2 regions of the Paenibacillus sepulcri genome follow, and region 1 is predicted to be linked to the other one. Evidence: predicted binding sites of a transcription regulator. Region 1 holds the regulator's gene; the other holds the start of a gene.
What was found. The regulator NrdR, encoded in region 1, represses ribonucleotide reductase genes. The targets are predictions, from matches to a motif close to AACACNATATATNGTGTT.

Region 1 (3,413 bases):
TGGATGAAAGGCATGTCCGGCGAGAAAGCAACAATTACCGCAACTATTCGGAAGAGGCTGTCGAGCGGTTGAAGCTCATCAAGAAGTTCCAGTCCATCGGCTGTTCGCTGGCTGAACTGAAGGAAGTTCTGCAGGACCACGACGCCAATGCCCGCACTAACCTGCAGATTATAGATTGGATTCGCGGCAAGAAAAAGGAGATCGAAAGCAGGAAGGAAGAATACGACCAAATGCTGGATACCCTTAACAAGATGCTGGAGTATCGGACTCTACTCATGGAAGATCCGCAAAAAGCTCAAGAGATGCTAAAGACTTGGCATGCCGGCTTATCCGATTGAGCTACAATGAAGCTTCCCCATTAGTCCATGCAGAACAACTGAATCCGCTTACTGGCTGGAGAAATACAAATAGGCGCTGATTTCATGATACTCGGTCCAGCGGACAAACATGTCCTGTATGAACTGCCCAAGGATGCAGATGGCTCATCCTACCAAAAAAGCGCGCTGGCTGTTCAAGATCGCAGGCCGCTTGGGCTCTAGTTGCGAGGCAAGCTCCTGGTAATCCCGCTGAACGGGTAGCCTTCAATTTCGTAACGTTGCCGTTATCTTCTCACAGATCCTGATCACCTTGAAGTGTGCTATGTTTGACGCTTACCTGAGTACTTTTGGTCATAACCTTTTTACTGAAAAACTTACGGATTTTTATGTTTTTCCAATAACGCTTTTGGCGATATCGACAACTTAGTTAAGTCCAGCAATTTGTTTTTTTGCATTTGTTGTTGTTTTTGTTTTGTTTGTTTAGTTCCGTCCCCATTATCGTCCCCAAAACAATTTCAACTTGACCAAAAGATTCATGAATCATTTCATGGGTAACTAAAAAACCCTTGCTACGCAAGGGTTTCATCATGATAAGTTATGGTGGAGCCTAGGGGGATCGAACCCCTGACCTCATCGCTGCCAGCGATGCGCTCTCCCAGCTGAGCTAAGGCCCCGTGAATCATGGCGACAAGTAAGATCATAGCACAGGAAAGTTGTACCTGTCAATCATTTTTCTTGCTGCCATTGGAGAGCAAACTGTTTAGCTCCTTCATGAACATGTCGATATCTTTGAACTGCCGGTATACCGAGGCGAAACGCACATAAGCTACCTCGTCCACGGGATACAGCTGCATCATCACCAGCTCACCGATTTCGCGGCTTTGCACTTCGGCCTGCGCTGTTGTACGCAGCTCTTTCTCGGCCTCGGATACAATCACTTCAAGCTTCTCAACCGGCACGGGACGCTTCTCGCAGGCCCGGATAAGACCACGCAAAATCTTGTCGCGGTTGAACTCTTCTCGGCTGCCGTCTTTTTTGACGACAATCAGCGGGGTTTCTTCAATCATCTCGAACGTTGTGAATCTTCGGGTGCATTTCTCGCATTCGCGGCGGCGGCGGATCGACTTATTGTCGTTCGCAGGTCTGGAATCCAATACTTTGGTTCCCGCGTAATCGCAATACGGACATTTCATCGGATTTGTTGACCCCCATCTTTGAAAAAGAATTTCCATACGTTTCCTGTAATGAAACTCGTGCAATCGCACATAATACTTGTACCAACCGCAAGGAGGTGAAAGACAATGAGTTCAAACCGCAGCAGCAACCAACTGGTTGTACCACAAGCCAATGCAGCGCTCGACCAAATGAAATATGAAGTCGCGCAAGAGCTGGGTATTACGATCCCACAAGACGGTTACTATGGTAACATGGCTACGCGTGACGCTGGCTCCCTTGGGGGTTACATCACTCGTAAACTGGTACAAATCGCCGAGCAATCCATCGCAGGTCAGTTTAAATAAGGTTCACAGGATTTATAATGGAAGCTTTGGCAGCCGCCCTCAGGGGCGGATCTGCCAAGGCTTCCTTATTATTTTGCCGCAAATTCAGGATAAAGCTTCTTGTATTTATTATAATAATAAATGACGCGCTGTACATAGTGGCGGGTTTCCCCATATGGAAGCTTGTCCACCGTCTCCAGCTTGCCATCCCATGTTCCCTCCGACATCCATCGGTTTACTGTCCCCGGTCCCGCATTGTAAGCCGCAACAACGGCATACGTGTTGCCCTTGAACTGCTGCAGAAGCGAGTTCAGATACCAGGATCCAATTTCAATGCTGATGTCAGCGCGGCTGGCAATGGCAGCTTGGGTAACATTGGAGAATTTCCCCTTTTGCACAATCCAGTCTGCCGTTTCCGGCATCAGCTGCATCATACCGATGGCACCTTTCTTCGATACCTTATTATTGCTGAAATTCGTCTCCACCCTTATAATAGCAGCCACCAGATGCGGGTCCAGCCCATAATTGACCGAACTGATCTTAATGTCGGATTGGTAATGGATCGGATACATCCAGCGGTTCATCCAGTCGGATTTCAGATACAGCAGTACCAGCACCGCAATAATCAGAAGCAGCAGTACACGTTTTTTAAATATCTTCCTCACCATCACGAAAGTCCTTGCTCACGCCAAAATTGTTCAATTTGCGCCTCTGTGTTTTCAAGAGAACCGCTATTGTCTATTACGAAATCCGCAAGCTTTCTCTTCTCTTCAATATCCATCTGCAGCCCAATGCGCTGCTCCGCTTGCTCAGCTGTCATGGAGTTGCGTGCCATCAGCCTCTCCATCTGCAGGTGGCGCGGTATATATACGACAATGATTCCCCTGTACAGGGAAGCTTGTCCCGTCTCATACAAAAGCGGAATATCCGCTACAATCAGTCCGCCTGGGTTCTCCAGCTCAAAGGCATTCATTCGCGACCACATGGTCGCCCGGATCGCCGGATGCAGAATACCCTCAAGCTCGTCCAGCTTCTCCCGATTGCCGAAGACGATCTTCCCAAGCTCTCCCCTGTTCATCGTTCCATCCTCATTCAATACGGCCTGCCCGAATACAGCCGTAATTTGCGCCAGCGCAGGCTCGCCGGGAAGCACAACTTCCCGGGCAACCTGGTCGGCATCGACAATTTTCGCTCCCCGTGCGGACAGCATGGCGGATACCGTGCTTTTGCCGCAAGCGATACCGCCTGTTAATCCAACTATCATACCTTCACCTCATAATGCCCCTTTTATAACAACCGCAAAATCCCCATCATAATCAGCATAATCCCCGGTAATACCGATAGTGCGCGCATTCCCCGCCAAGCTGCAAAACGAAACCCCAGCCGCATCCCGGCAAGCAGGAACAGTCCGCTGGTGGTTGAAATGATAAATGCCGTCAACAGCGGCGACAAGCCGACCATGGCTGCGCCAAGTCCCGCTCCGAAGCTGTCGATCGAGAGGGCGAAGCCAAGCAGCACAGCCTCTGACGCCGAAATAATACCGGAGCGGTCCACATCCGCAATTTGCGGCGTCCGCAAAATTTGAATCACGATCCCC
Region 2 (3,413 bases), 970 kb from region 1:
AGGGAAGCCAGATTGCAGCAGATATCGCGGCGGATCAGATCCGGCTGGCCGTAGTCGCCGATCTCCGATACCTCCTGGAGCTGAAAAATCTCCGTGCACAGGTTGGACATTTTCACAGTGCCGATATCCTTCAGCGCATGATTCTTGTTGGCATTGGATTTGTTCATTATATACGGATAGCCGGATTCCAGCTGGATTGTCGCAATTTTGACAAGCATGTCGCGCGCGCTCATGACCACTTTTTTCTTCACACGGTCGTCCGCAAGCAGCTGATCGTACATCTCATCCAGATCGATATCGTCCAGATGCTGGCCATAGGCCTGATAGACGGTGTGGGGAGCGAACACATGAAGAGGCTGGTTTTGCTCAGCCAGCGTGTAGAAGCGGTTCGGTACAATCAGTCCAATGGAAAGGGTCTTGATCCGGTTCTTCTCATCGGCGTTGATTTTCTTGCAATCCAGAAACTCCAGCACGTCCCAGCCGAAAATATTATAATAGGCCGCTCCCGAGCCCTTGCGCTGACCCATCTGGTCCGCATAGGAGAATGCATCCTCCATCAGCTTCAGGATCGGCATAATCCCTTTGGCGGCGCCTTCAACCCCTTTGATTGACTCCCCGCGTCCCCGAAGCTTGGACAAGTTGACCGCAACGCCGCCGCCGATTTTGGACAGCTGCATGCAGGTTCCAAGACCATAGTTGATCGAATTAAGAGAATCGTCAACCTCCATTAAGAAGCAGGACACCAGCTCGCCCCGGCGGCTTTTGCCCGCATTAAGGAAAGTTGGCGTAGCCGGTTGAAGGCGCTGCTCCATCATGGAGCGGGTGAGCATTCTGGCGACTTCCGCATTTCCCTGCGCAAGATGGAGCGCCGTAATACTGACCCGGTCCGGGTAATGCTCCAGATATTTGGATTGATCATTGGTCTTGAGCGCATAATCCGTATAGAATTTGGACGCCGCCATATAGGATTGAAATTCAAAGCCGTACTGCTGCGCCGTCTCATAGACAGACTCGATTTCTTCCAAGGTGTAGCGGTCATAGACATTCTCGTAATAATCGTTGGCGATCATATAATCGATTTTTTGCTTCGTGCCGGAGAACGTCTCGCTCCTGCTGTGAACATCCTCCATAAACTCCGCAACGGCCTCATGATCCTTTTCCAGCTTGAAAAAGCCGTCTTCATTTCTTTGCATCAATTGATTATTCAGTTCAATGTACCGCAAACATGCTCACCGCTCTCCGAAAATATTCAACATCCGTTGACGTACCTGACAGCTCAAATTTGCTGATGACCGGGACAGCGAATAACTGGGCGATCCGGTCTGCGCTTTTGGCGAATCCTTCTCCCCAATTCCGGTTGCCGCTCGCAGAAACACCCTTCAAATAACTGTAATTATTTTGCAAAAATTCCAGTACCCTGTCCGGTACCTGACCAAATCCTGTTGTATAGGTTACGAGCACGAACGGCTCCCGTATCGCTGAGCTTCCTTCGATTCGTACCGCCCTCATCGCTAACTTGTCTATGAATCTGCCGACATTGCCCGTGCGTGAATCATAAGCAATCAACAAATGCGCCAACTCCTGACCTGAGGAATTTCCAATTTTTCTTTTAAGCAACTTCATCTATATATAGTTGGTAAGATTGAATATATATCAATATATTGTGTATGTCAATGAGTCTCCAGGTAATATTCAATGGATTCATCCAGGCTTTCATAAGACAAAAACCCCCTGAACCGTTACGTTCAGGGGGCTGGGGGGGGATTTTCCGCTTCTACTAAATAAAATTATTTCATGGCGGGCAGCTTCTTCATGATGAGTATTGCCGCCTCTGCCAGGCCTGCGTAATCGGCAGCTTCAAAATTGTGTCGGCGGTTTGCCATTCATGAGTCCTTTTTCCAGCTCTGTTCCAGTTAAAAACCTCCAAACCCACATGAGAAATGGATCTGGAGGCTGTGTATGGCGTTTATTGCGCTTTGATTTTATCAAAATATTTGGTCTGCGCATCCTTGGCGGCGGCATCGAGCTGCGCCTTCAAGTCTGTGCCCTTCTTGGAGAATACCTCTTGAATGACATTGGTCATCGTTCCGTAATATTCCTGCGTATTGTACTGCGCTTCCGGCAGACCATCAAGCAATTTATTCGACTCCTCATTATATTTGTACACATTGTCGTATTTGTCGAAAATTGCTTGCACCTTCTTGCCATAGTCCGAGTCGGCGCCAAAATAGTTCATTTGCGGCGGGATGAAGAACTTGCCTTCTGTTTTACGCGCCTGAATGTCGGTTTCAACCGATTTGAGCCAGTCATCGGAGAAATAATCAAAGGTAATATAACGGAACGCCATCTCCTGCTCATCTTTGGTCGCATTCGGGTTGATGACCAGATAGTCGCCGCCCAGAATCCCGTAATGCTTGCCGCCCGCTTCTGCTGCCGGCATCGGATAAGTGAGCACATCCTCCTGCTTCATGTTCCCTTGATTCAAGGCCTGCTCAATCGGTCCTTCTGCTCCTGCAATAACCATTGCCGTGCGCCCTTGTGCAAAAGCCCCTACAGCATCGCCCCAGCCCAGTGCCCAGTCCTGCGGAATGGCATTGGCTTCCCAGCGGAGCTTGTTATAGAACTCCAGCGCTTTTAAGCCCGCTTCGGAGTTAAACGCCGCTGTTACTTTGCCGTCTGCAATCGTCTGGATCTCGCCGCCCGCCTCGAACAGGAAATTCGTCCAGTTCCAGCCGGCCTCATTGCCTTTGCCCATCGGCGCGATGCCGGAGATGCCTTTCTTCGTATCGGAGGCCGCCTTGGCCGTGCTGAGCATATCGTCCCATGTCCAGTCATAGGAAGGAACGGCCACGCCCTTGTCATCCAGCAGCTTTTTGTTAATAACGGTGCTGGTCACATACCCTTTTTGAGTAACGCCGTACACTTTGCCGTCAATCAGGAATTGATTTTGCAGGATCGGATTGATTTGATCCTTGAATTCATAATTATTCCACAGCTCCGTAATATCAGCAGCCCAGCCGCGCTCGACGAGGAATTTGGCTTCCGTCGCGAAGGTATTGAAGAAGGTAGGCGCTTCGTTGGCCGCCATTTTGATGCCGATCTCATCGGTGCTGTAATGCCAGTCGCTTTTCTCAACGGTTACATTCGGATATTTCTCGGTGAAACGCTTGATCTTGTCGTCTTCAAGCTTCCGGTTCTCCACCTGGTCAGGCAGCGGGTAGTAGACGCTGATCGTGATTTTCTTCGTCGAGATGTCCTCTTCCGCCGGCGGCGTATTATTGGCTGCTGCGCCGTTGTCATTGGCAGCTGCCGGCGGGTCCTCAGCCGGTGTGTTAGCCGGCGCATTGGCGGCCGTGTCGTTGTTCTTGCTGTTGTCCGTGCCGCCGCAGGCAGCCAGCAGCGCACTGAAAACC

Region 2: nrdI (class Ib ribonucleoside-diphosphate reductase assembly flavoprotein NrdI) is a predicted target of NrdR. The motif match lies at 1,651-1,668, and genes of this name have one in related genera.

Annotation. Positions count from the first base shown of each region.
Region 1 covers NZ_JBHRUP010000001.1:6,647,154-6,650,566, reverse strand. The annotation lists gene ACFOLF_RS28860 (MerR family transcriptional regulator) at 1-338, shown strand, start outside; tRNA gene ACFOLF_RS28855 (tRNA-Ala) at 916-991, opposite strand; gene nrdR (transcriptional regulator NrdR) at 1,040-1,510, opposite strand; gene ACFOLF_RS28845 (small, acid-soluble spore protein, alpha/beta type) at 1,619-1,837, shown strand; gene ACFOLF_RS28840 (lytic transglycosylase domain-containing protein) at 1,906-2,484, opposite strand; gene coaE (dephospho-CoA kinase) at 2,484-3,080, opposite strand; gene ytaF (sporulation membrane protein YtaF) at 3,104-3,413, opposite strand, start outside.
Region 2 covers NZ_JBHRUP010000001.1:5,681,472-5,684,884, reverse strand. The annotation lists gene nrdE (class 1b ribonucleoside-diphosphate reductase subunit alpha) at 1-1,223, opposite strand, end outside; gene nrdI (class Ib ribonucleoside-diphosphate reductase assembly flavoprotein NrdI) at 1,210-1,569, opposite strand; gene ACFOLF_RS24890 (ABC transporter substrate-binding protein) at 1,967-3,413, opposite strand, start outside.